4 regions of the Ureibacillus thermosphaericus genome follow, and region 3 is predicted to be linked to each of the others. Evidence: riboswitches for the same ligand, from Rfam matches in the RefSeq annotation. Region 3 holds a riboswitch; each other region holds the start of a gene.

Region 1 (2,201 bases), 190 kb from region 3:
GCATCAATGCCTTTTCAACACTCGTTATCGAAATTGAAATCGTGACGGGACCAATAATAGATTGAAAAATGGCACCTTCTATAGGGTTAGTTGAAAAATTGAGTAAAATGACTAGTATACTTGAAATTAGAAATACCACTGGAATAAGCAATAACTTCAAATATACGCGAATCGGAACTTTTCCGATTATTAAAGTAATAACTGTCATGATGCAAAATATGAATATGGATGTAAGAACATGTTGAAATACGATATTCAATATTAATGGAATAAGAGCAAATCCCATTTTTTCGATTGGGTGTTTATTTCTTAAAGGTGATTGATAAGCGAAATATTCTAACATTCTCATTTCTGTATCTCTGCATTCCCGCCCCTATTCCGGCCTCGCATATATCCTATAAAGTAACCAATGAACCCTGCACCGATTGCTCCTTGTAGTACGAATAATAAACTTTCTATTTCACCACTAGGAGGCTCCCAAATACTTGAAAACCATGGTTCATAGGATTGGTTCAGTTCTGTAATTAATCCTTCCGCTTCTCCATCTGCACCACCATATTCTGCATCTCCGTTAACAATCAGCGGGACAATCATTAAAAAAATGATCAAAATTAATAAAAGCATATTCTTTTTTAACATCTTACTTCACCTCCTGGGGTTTCTTTAGTACTTGAAGTAACTTTAATTCTCTTTCGTTGTATTTCAATAAGAAATTCATCACCATTACTGAAATCAATCCTTCAATAATTGCTAATGGTACCTGTGTAACAGCGAATACGCCAGCAAACTTTACAAATGAAGCGAAAATTCCACCAACTTCAGATGGAAAGGCTAGTGCAAGTTGAATAGATGTAATGACATATGTACCTAAATCTGCTAATGTTGCTGCTGAGAAAACTGCTAGAGTAAAGGGCAAACCGATCCTATTGAAGCCTTTAAATACTCCATAGGCGATAAAAGGTCCAGCAATCGCCATCGAAAACGCATTGGCGCCAAGCGTTGTTAAACCTCCATGGGCTAATAATAATGATTGGAATAATAACACGATGGTACCTAAAACACTCATTACAAATGGTCCAAATAATACGGTTCCTAACCCAACACCCGTAGGATGAGAACAACTTCCAGTAACCGAAGGAATTTTTAATGCGGATAATACAAAAGTGAATGCACCCGATAAACCTAGTAATAACTTCGTCTCAGCATTTCTCTTTACTAAACTACTCATTTTCTTTAATCCAATGATTAAAAAAGGGAATGTAAGGAGCCACCAAAATATTGCCCACTTGATTGGTAAAAAACCTTCCATGATATGCATAGCAAAAGCTGTATTAGGAATGATTAATAATACTGCTAGAAAGTAAAGTATTTTGATTGAGACTTTCATAAAATTCCTCCTAAAATGAAAATTTGAAAATAAAAAAACACTGCCAAACTAGCAGTGTCCCACAATAAGACATAATAATCCAATCATGCCTATTCGTGTACCTATCCTCGTAGGACACTACCATCCACTCCATACGGCAGGTCTCCTGGCTTAGAGTCATCGCTACAAAATCGCCTTCCCGTTTGCACAGTGGCATTTGATTTTGAGCTCCTCTTCACAGTGGCGGGACCGCACTAGATTCTCACTAGTTTCCCTTTTAAGCTAATTTTCATTAGCACCGTATAGATTATTCAGTTGTTGAAATTTAGTTGAATTGTAGCATATTGTTTGAAAAATTTCTATATCTTTCTATAAATAAGACAAAATAATTACTAAATTCATATAATATTCATTACCTTTTGATATGAAATATTGTTAGAACCAATTTGAATTTTTGGAAAAATCGAAGTACAAACTGGGATTAGCTTGTGCTTCTAATGGTACGTAATTGGAAACTTTCACAATTATAGCGGAATATTTCCGTGTTTTTTCTTAGGTCTTGATTCTTCTTTATTTTCAAGCATTTCTAATCCTTGAATTAACTTAATGCGAGTTTCTCTTGGATCGATTACATCATCAACCATTCCAAGTGAAGCAGCAACATATGGATTAGCAAATTTTTCTTTATATTCCTCAATTTTTGCTTGGCGTGTAGCTTCCGGATCTTCTGAATTTGCAATTTCGTTCGCAAAGATGATGTTAGCAGCTCCAGCAGCACCCATTACGGCTATCTCTGCATTTGGCCAAGCGAATACTAAATCTGCACCAATGGCTT
Region 2 (2,201 bases), 1.6 Mb from region 3:
CCACAAAAAATAGTACTGGAAATAAATCTCTTGCCGTAAAAAATACGACAATGACCGCCCCAACAAACATAAAAGGCCCGCGAACGAATATTTTTAATAACATGTTTAAGGCCCTTTGCAACCTTTCGATATCATTTGTTAAGTTGGTAATCAATTTTCCTAAAGTGAACTTGTCCTTATTGCTATTCGCAAAATATGTAATAGTTTCATATAAATCCGCTCGAACATCAGATGCAAAGTTTACCGCCGCTTTCGAACTGAAATATGTACAACCTGCACCTCCAAGCCATCCTATCATTGCACACAAAATTATTGCAGCAAACATCATAATGATATACTGTGTATCATTCGTTGCAATTCCTTTATCGATTATTTTCTGCATAATCGTTGGCTGAATTAAATCCATCGCTACTTCCAACACCATAAGTATCGGCGCTAAAATCGCAAAATGCTTATAGGGCTTTAAATATTTTGAAAGCTTTAACGCTGCACGCATTTTGTTACTCCTTTTCTTTATTACCATCGTTTAATTTTTGTATACAATTGTATACTAACCGTCAAGTTGATACCCTTACATTTCCAACTATAACTGAATAGATTCCATAATATTTCACCACTAAAATAATCTTTTAGGCAATGGAAGTTTTCAAAAAACTTGACTAAAGTTTCATTTCATTTTAGATTATTTAAAAAGTATATCTATGTAATTAGGTGCCCTTTTTAGGGAGAATAGGGAATAAAGTGAGAATCTTTAGCGGACCCACCACTGTATCGGGGAGCAATATAGAAAATGCCACTGGGAAACTGGGAAGGCCTATATTTGCGATGAACCTAAGCCAGGAGACCTGCCTAATTACTTGAAAACATACAGTACGATGGTAAAGTCTGTAGTTTATTTGGCATGCCAATAAACTGCAGACTTTTCTTATTTCAATAATCGATGGAGGAGATTCAATTGGAACTATTGCAATCGACATTACAAAACATTAAACAACTTAATAAAGAAGTGATGGAAAAAGCAAGAGAAAGAGTAGATGCTCTTTGTAAACCGCCAGGCAGTTTAGGAAAATTAGAACAAATCGCGATACAACTTGCTGGAATAACTGAGAAACTAGAGCTTGATGTATCCAATAAAGCGGTTATTTCATTAGCTGCGGATCACGGTGTATATGAAGAAAATGTTTCAAATAACCCCCAATTTGTAACGGTAATGCAGGCAATTGGCTTTGCTAAAGGTTTTACAGGAGTATGTGCTATTGCAAAAGCAGCAGGTGCAAAAGTCGTTCCAGTAGATATTGGCATTAAAGAAGATTTACCAAAAGATTCTGGAGTCATCGTCAAAAAAGTGAAATACGGAACGGATAATATGGCTAAGGGACCAGCAATGTCACGACAAGAAGCGATTCAAGCGATTGAAGTAGGTATTGAAATTGCCAATGAACAAGTGAAACAAGGTATCCATGTTTTAGCAACTGGAGAAATGGGAATTTGTAATACCACTCCAAGTAGTGCTGTCCTATCAGCATTCTGTGGTTGTGACCCGGCTATTGTAACAGGTATGGGAGCTGGGGTAGATAGTCTTCAACATAAGATTGACGTCATTCGAAGAGCTCTTGACATAAATACGCCAAATCCAGATGACCCAATTGATGTGTTAGCGAAAGTTGGCGGTTTGGAATTAGGGGGAATGGCAGGCGTAGTCCTAGGTGCTGCAGCAAATCGTATTCCTGTAGTAGTGGACGGTTTTATTTCCACAGTTTCTGCACTTATTGCTTATAAATTAGAACCGAAAGTGAAGGATTACATTATTCCATCCCATCTTTCAGAAGAGCCTGGAGCAAAAATTGTAAACGAGGTATTAGGGTTAGAGCCTATGTTGAATATGAATATGCGATTAGGTGAAGGTTCAGGAGCAGCCCTTGCTTTTCCTATTCTTGATGCCGCATGTTCTATGATGAACACCATGACTACTTTAGAAGAATCCCATCAATATATGCTAAAAATCATGGGGAGTCAAACAATTTAAAAGATAAGGCTATCTAGAAGACTATCTAGATAGCCTCTTTATTATCATAAAGAAACTCTTTCAATTAATTCCTTTGAATTGTTTTTCGGAGAATTTACTAGATTAGATACTGGATAGGCAGTTAACCACTCTGAAGGGCAAGGTTTAAGCAGCGATTTTAATTTCTCTCGCCCCT
Region 3 (2,201 bases):
TGTTTGTCGTCCACGGTGGTGTCATTCGTGTTATCCTATCGAAATTTCAAAAAGAGAAAAGTTTTCAAGATGTTATTGCACAGCATCGGATGATTTATACCCTATGTTGGGACGATATTGAATCTTTGAAAGAGGGAAGAGAATGCAATCAGTTATTGGAGGCGCCTATAATGGTAAACGAAAATTTGTAAGTAACATGTTAAAAGAAATAGGTGCGAATCGCTGTTATTTTTATGAAGGCGAAATACCGGAAGGCCCTTTTACAAAAGATGAATACGTTATTATAGGTAGTTTTGAAAAAATGATTTTGCTCGTCCCGGATTTATCGGAAGATGAAATCGTATCACAAATAATGGGGAAATTAATGAATTTAGATTATAAGACAAACCTAATTTGTATTTGTACGGATATCGGACGTGGAATAGTGCCGCTTTCAAAAGAGGATCGTCATTTGAGAGATACTTGTGGTAGATTGTATCAACAACTTTTTGAGAAAAGTGAGAAAGTCATTCGCGTTTGGTATGGTATTCCTGAGATATTAAAAGAGGAAAATTAACCAACCGTTCTTAAGTTCTACGTATCGAGTGAATGATTTTAGTAGATACTGTATCATTTACCAAATAAGCTTGTAATTAACAATACTACATGTTACAATGAAACACGAAAACACAATATATAGCATTTCGTTTATTAGGTTCTACTATATATAGTAGATTAAAAGGGAAGTCAGTGAAAATCTGACGCTGTCCCCGCAACTGTAATTGCTGACGAAAAGTTCAAATCCACTGTACAAATTTGTATGGGAAGGGAACTTGGAGGATGAAGCATAAGCCAGGAGACCTGCCTAATAAACGTGAATTGCTCATTTCTTCGGGGGCTAGGAAATGGAAGCAAGACGGTCCATTTCCTAGTACCTGACTGTTTCCATTTCAAAGCCATACCGAAAAAGGTATGGCTTTTTTATTTTCATAAAAGAATGGTAGAAAGGGAGAAGGAAATGAAATTATATTCAAAAAAAGTTTGTCCAAAGTGTTTGTTAATGAAATACGAATTAAATCAACTTGGTTATGAAGGGAAATATGAAGAAATTTTGATTGATTACAATGAAGAAGCGAAAGAAAAATTATTGACTGCTGGATTTCTTTCTGTACCTGTAATCGAAATCGATGGAGAGCTAATGGGAGACATTGAAAATATGAAAAAATTCATTAGCAAGATCACAGTATGATTGCTTATGCTTCTCGAACTGGCAACGTGCGTTTTATCGTTCATCAATTAGAGTTACCACACATTGAAATTCGGGATGACCTTATATTAAATGATCCCTTTTTGTTGTTCACCTATACCGATGGATTAGGGGAAGTACCACAAATTGTGGAAAGGTTTTTACAACATAATGTTCGTTTCTGTAAGGGTGTTATTGCAAGTGGGAACTCGAATTTCGGCCATGCTTATTTTTGCCGTTCTGCTCATTTGATTAACGAAAGGTACGGAATTCCCATTGTTCAAAAGATAGAATTACGCGGATTTCAGAAAAATTATGATGCCATAATTGATTATTATAACAGAGTAATTCAAAAGGAGATTTAGTGATGAAAAGCTATTTAACTTTGAATAATGAAATTTTGAATCACTACCACCAAACAGGAAAAATTGATTTAGAGAAAGATCGAGAGGCTACTCGTCAATATTTTATCGAACATGTTAATCAGAAAATGCGGAAGTTTTCTAGTTTGGAAGAAAAGATTCGCTTTTTCATTGAAGAAGGATATTATGAGAAAGAATTTTTACAAAAATATTCTTTCGAATTTATAAATAAAATTTTTGACATTGCGTATTCTTATCGTTTTCGATTTCAAACATTTATGAGCGCGAGCAAATTTTTTGAAAGTTACGCAATGAAAAGTCGAGATGGAAAAGAAATTTTAGAAACTTATGAGGATCGGATGAGCATTATCGCCTTATATTTAGCGAATGGTGATGAATTGTTGGCAGAAAAAGCAATTCGTGCGATGATGGAGGCTTTTCAACCAGCAACACCAACCACACTGAATAGCGGTAAAAAAGCGCGTGGGGAATTGGTAAGTTGTTTTAAATTATCCATGGATGATTCGATGAATAGCATTGCAGAAAACCTCGGTTATTGTTTAGAACTCTCAAGGCTTGGCGGAGGGGTAGGGGTAAATTTAACGGATTTAAGA
Region 4 (2,201 bases), 1.6 Mb from region 3:
TTGAGTGCGAGCATTTTTTATAAATGCACTAATATGATCGATTAAATAAATATAGAAAACGAACCACAGGGCCGTAAGAATGGTATAAGTAATTCCCATAATAAGGAACGGCATAAATGTATCGCTACTAGTATTTACAAATTGAGGGAAGAAGGTTAAGAAAAATAGTGCAACTTTAGGGTTTAATATATTAGTTAAAAATCCTTGTTTGAAACAAGATGTATTACTCAATGTACCTTCTTGCACAAATTCTACCTCTACTTCATCTTTCTTTTTTCTCAAAGACCAAAAAGTTTTAATTCCAAGATAAATTAAGTAAATGGCTCCAACATACTTAAAAATAGAAAATAAAAAGGCTGATTTTACAATGAGCGCAGATAATCCTAATATCGCGGCAGTAGTGTGAATTAGCAGGGCACAACAAGTACCTAAAGCAGTTTTCATTCCGCCAAATTTGCCACGAGTAACAGTGTTTTTAGTGACGATGGCAAAATCAGGGCCAGGTAAAAGGATTAACAAAACACACATCAAAACAAATAGAAAAAAGTTTTCCATCATTTCATTCCTTTCGAACACGAAATTTCAGAATATTTATTGTTAAATTGTATTCAGTATTAGTGTTTTTTTCAATGGCCAGAAGCAAGATAAAAAACATTTATTTTACAAGGTACGGTTATTCTACTATAATGGCACTAGAACAAATAATTGAATAACAAACAAATAGGTTTCTTAAATGTAAATTCATTACATTTAAGACTAAGAGGGAAGTTGGTGAAAATCCAACACGGTCCCGCCACTGTAATCGGGTAGGTAGTTGCAATTATCCACTGTGTTGTTGAACATGGGAAGGAGTAACAAACCGATGACCCGTAAGTCAGGAGACCTGCCTATTTGTATTTTAAACATCCTTCGAGGAAAGGGATGTTTAAAGAGCAGATACCAATTGAATGTATATGTGTCATTATGCATATGGTTAGAGTATACATATCTGCCTTTACAACGCTTTCCAAGAGGGGGAAGCGTTTTTTATTTTTTATAAAAGGAGGAGACGAAAGATGTTAAAAATGAATCGAGCAATACTTCTAGCATTAGTTTTATTATTAACCATCCCATTCATTGCTGGTTGTGCTAGCAATGAAACAAATGATAACACCCAGGAAACGGTGACAAAAGAAAACGAATCGAAGAATGCTACTTTCCCAGTTACATTTACTGATGATGCAGGCAGGGAAATTACGATTGAAGAAGAACCAGAAACAATCGTTTCCATTCAAACAAGTAATACGGAAATTGCCTTTGCTCTTGGACTAGGCGACAAAATTATCGGTGTTTCAGATTATTGTAATTACCCGGCTGAAACAGAAAATATTACAAAGGTGGGAGGACAGGACATTAATGTGGAGCTAGTTCTATCTCTACTTCCAGATATAGCATTAGTGACAGATTATCATTACAAAGCTCATCCGACGGTATTAAAACAATTTGAAGAGGCGGGTATTCAAACCATCGTCGTTGGTAGTGCAGCATCTTTTGAAGATGTTTATGAAAACATTGAAATGATTGGTTTAGCCACTGGAACAAAAGATAAAGCTTTAGAGATTATTGCTGATATGAAAAAACGTCATGAAGCCATTAAAGAGAAAGCGAAAGCCGTTGTAGATAAAAAAAGAGTTTGGGTTGAAGTATCACCAGAACCAGATATTTTTACGACTGGAAAAAATACCTTTATGCATGAAATGTTAGAATCCATCCAAGCCATTAACGTAGCAGGTGATCAAGTAGGATGGGTAAAGATGAATGAGGAAGAAATAGTAAAATTAAACCCGGATGTGATTATAACGACATACGGCTATTATATAGAGAATCCAAAGGAACAAGTACTTGCTCGTAATGGTTGGCAAGCGGTTCCTGCGGTAAAAAATGGCGAAGTTTACGATGTGGACAGCGATACAGTAACAAGACCAGGCCCTCGTTTAATTGAAGGAGTCGAAACTCTTGCGAAACTTATTTATCCTGAAATTTTTGAATAATAAAATTGGTTGGATTTATGTAGGGAGTGGTATTCTTTTTGCCGCGGCAATCATTTTAGGTTTATTTATAAGCAGTGTACCCGTTGCTGTGGAAAAAATTATCCACATAATATTTGAGAAAACCCTCCATATCACTTGGATGGAAGTACCAAAAAATGAGGAAATGATTAT

The links. Region 3 has a riboswitch for cobalamin ahead of UtA1_RS11620 (glutaredoxin family protein). Riboswitches for the same ligand answer to the same signal wherever they lie in the genome.
Region 1: it holds a riboswitch for cobalamin, as region 3 does, so the genes downstream of both, UtA1_RS10720 (energy-coupling factor ABC transporter permease) here and UtA1_RS11620 (glutaredoxin family protein) in region 3, are expected to answer to the same signal.
Region 2: it holds a riboswitch for cobalamin, as region 3 does, so the genes downstream of both, cobT (nicotinate-nucleotide--dimethylbenzimidazole phosphoribosyltransferase) here and UtA1_RS11620 (glutaredoxin family protein) in region 3, are expected to answer to the same signal.
Region 4: it holds a riboswitch for cobalamin, as region 3 does, so the genes downstream of both, UtA1_RS03950 (ABC transporter substrate-binding protein) here and UtA1_RS11620 (glutaredoxin family protein) in region 3, are expected to answer to the same signal.

Annotation. Positions count from the first base shown of each region.
Region 1 is NZ_AP018335.1:2,228,019-2,230,219, reverse strand. Features, by position in the region: gene cbiQ (cobalt ECF transporter T component CbiQ) at 1-349, opposite strand, end outside; gene UtA1_RS10725 (energy-coupling factor ABC transporter substrate-binding protein) at 346-639, opposite strand; gene UtA1_RS10720 (energy-coupling factor ABC transporter permease) at 641-1,387, opposite strand; cobalamin riboswitch at 1,506-1,684, opposite strand; gene UtA1_RS10715 (acyl-CoA carboxylase subunit beta) at 1,891-2,201, opposite strand, start outside.
Region 2 is NZ_AP018335.1:823,883-826,083, reverse strand. Features, by position in the region: gene UtA1_RS03995 (ABC transporter ATP-binding protein) at 1-496, opposite strand, end outside; cobalamin riboswitch at 693-867, shown strand; gene cobT (nicotinate-nucleotide--dimethylbenzimidazole phosphoribosyltransferase) at 956-2,026, shown strand; gene UtA1_RS03985 (SOS response-associated peptidase) at 2,071-2,201, opposite strand, start outside.
Region 3 is NZ_AP018335.1:2,422,922-2,425,122, reverse strand. Features, by position in the region: gene UtA1_RS11630 (histidine phosphatase family protein) at 1-191, shown strand, start outside; gene UtA1_RS11625 (bifunctional adenosylcobinamide kinase/adenosylcobinamide-phosphate guanylyltransferase) at 143-556, shown strand; cobalamin riboswitch at 676-862, shown strand; gene UtA1_RS11620 (glutaredoxin family protein) at 998-1,228, shown strand; gene nrdI (class Ib ribonucleoside-diphosphate reductase assembly flavoprotein NrdI) at 1,225-1,590, shown strand; gene nrdE (class 1b ribonucleoside-diphosphate reductase subunit alpha) at 1,593-2,201, shown strand, end outside.
Region 4 is NZ_AP018335.1:815,100-817,300, forward strand. Features, by position in the region: gene UtA1_RS03945 (LysE family translocator) at 1-555, opposite strand, end outside; cobalamin riboswitch at 706-905, shown strand; gene UtA1_RS03950 (ABC transporter substrate-binding protein) at 1,056-2,030, shown strand; gene UtA1_RS03955 (FecCD family ABC transporter permease) at 1,996-2,201, shown strand, end outside.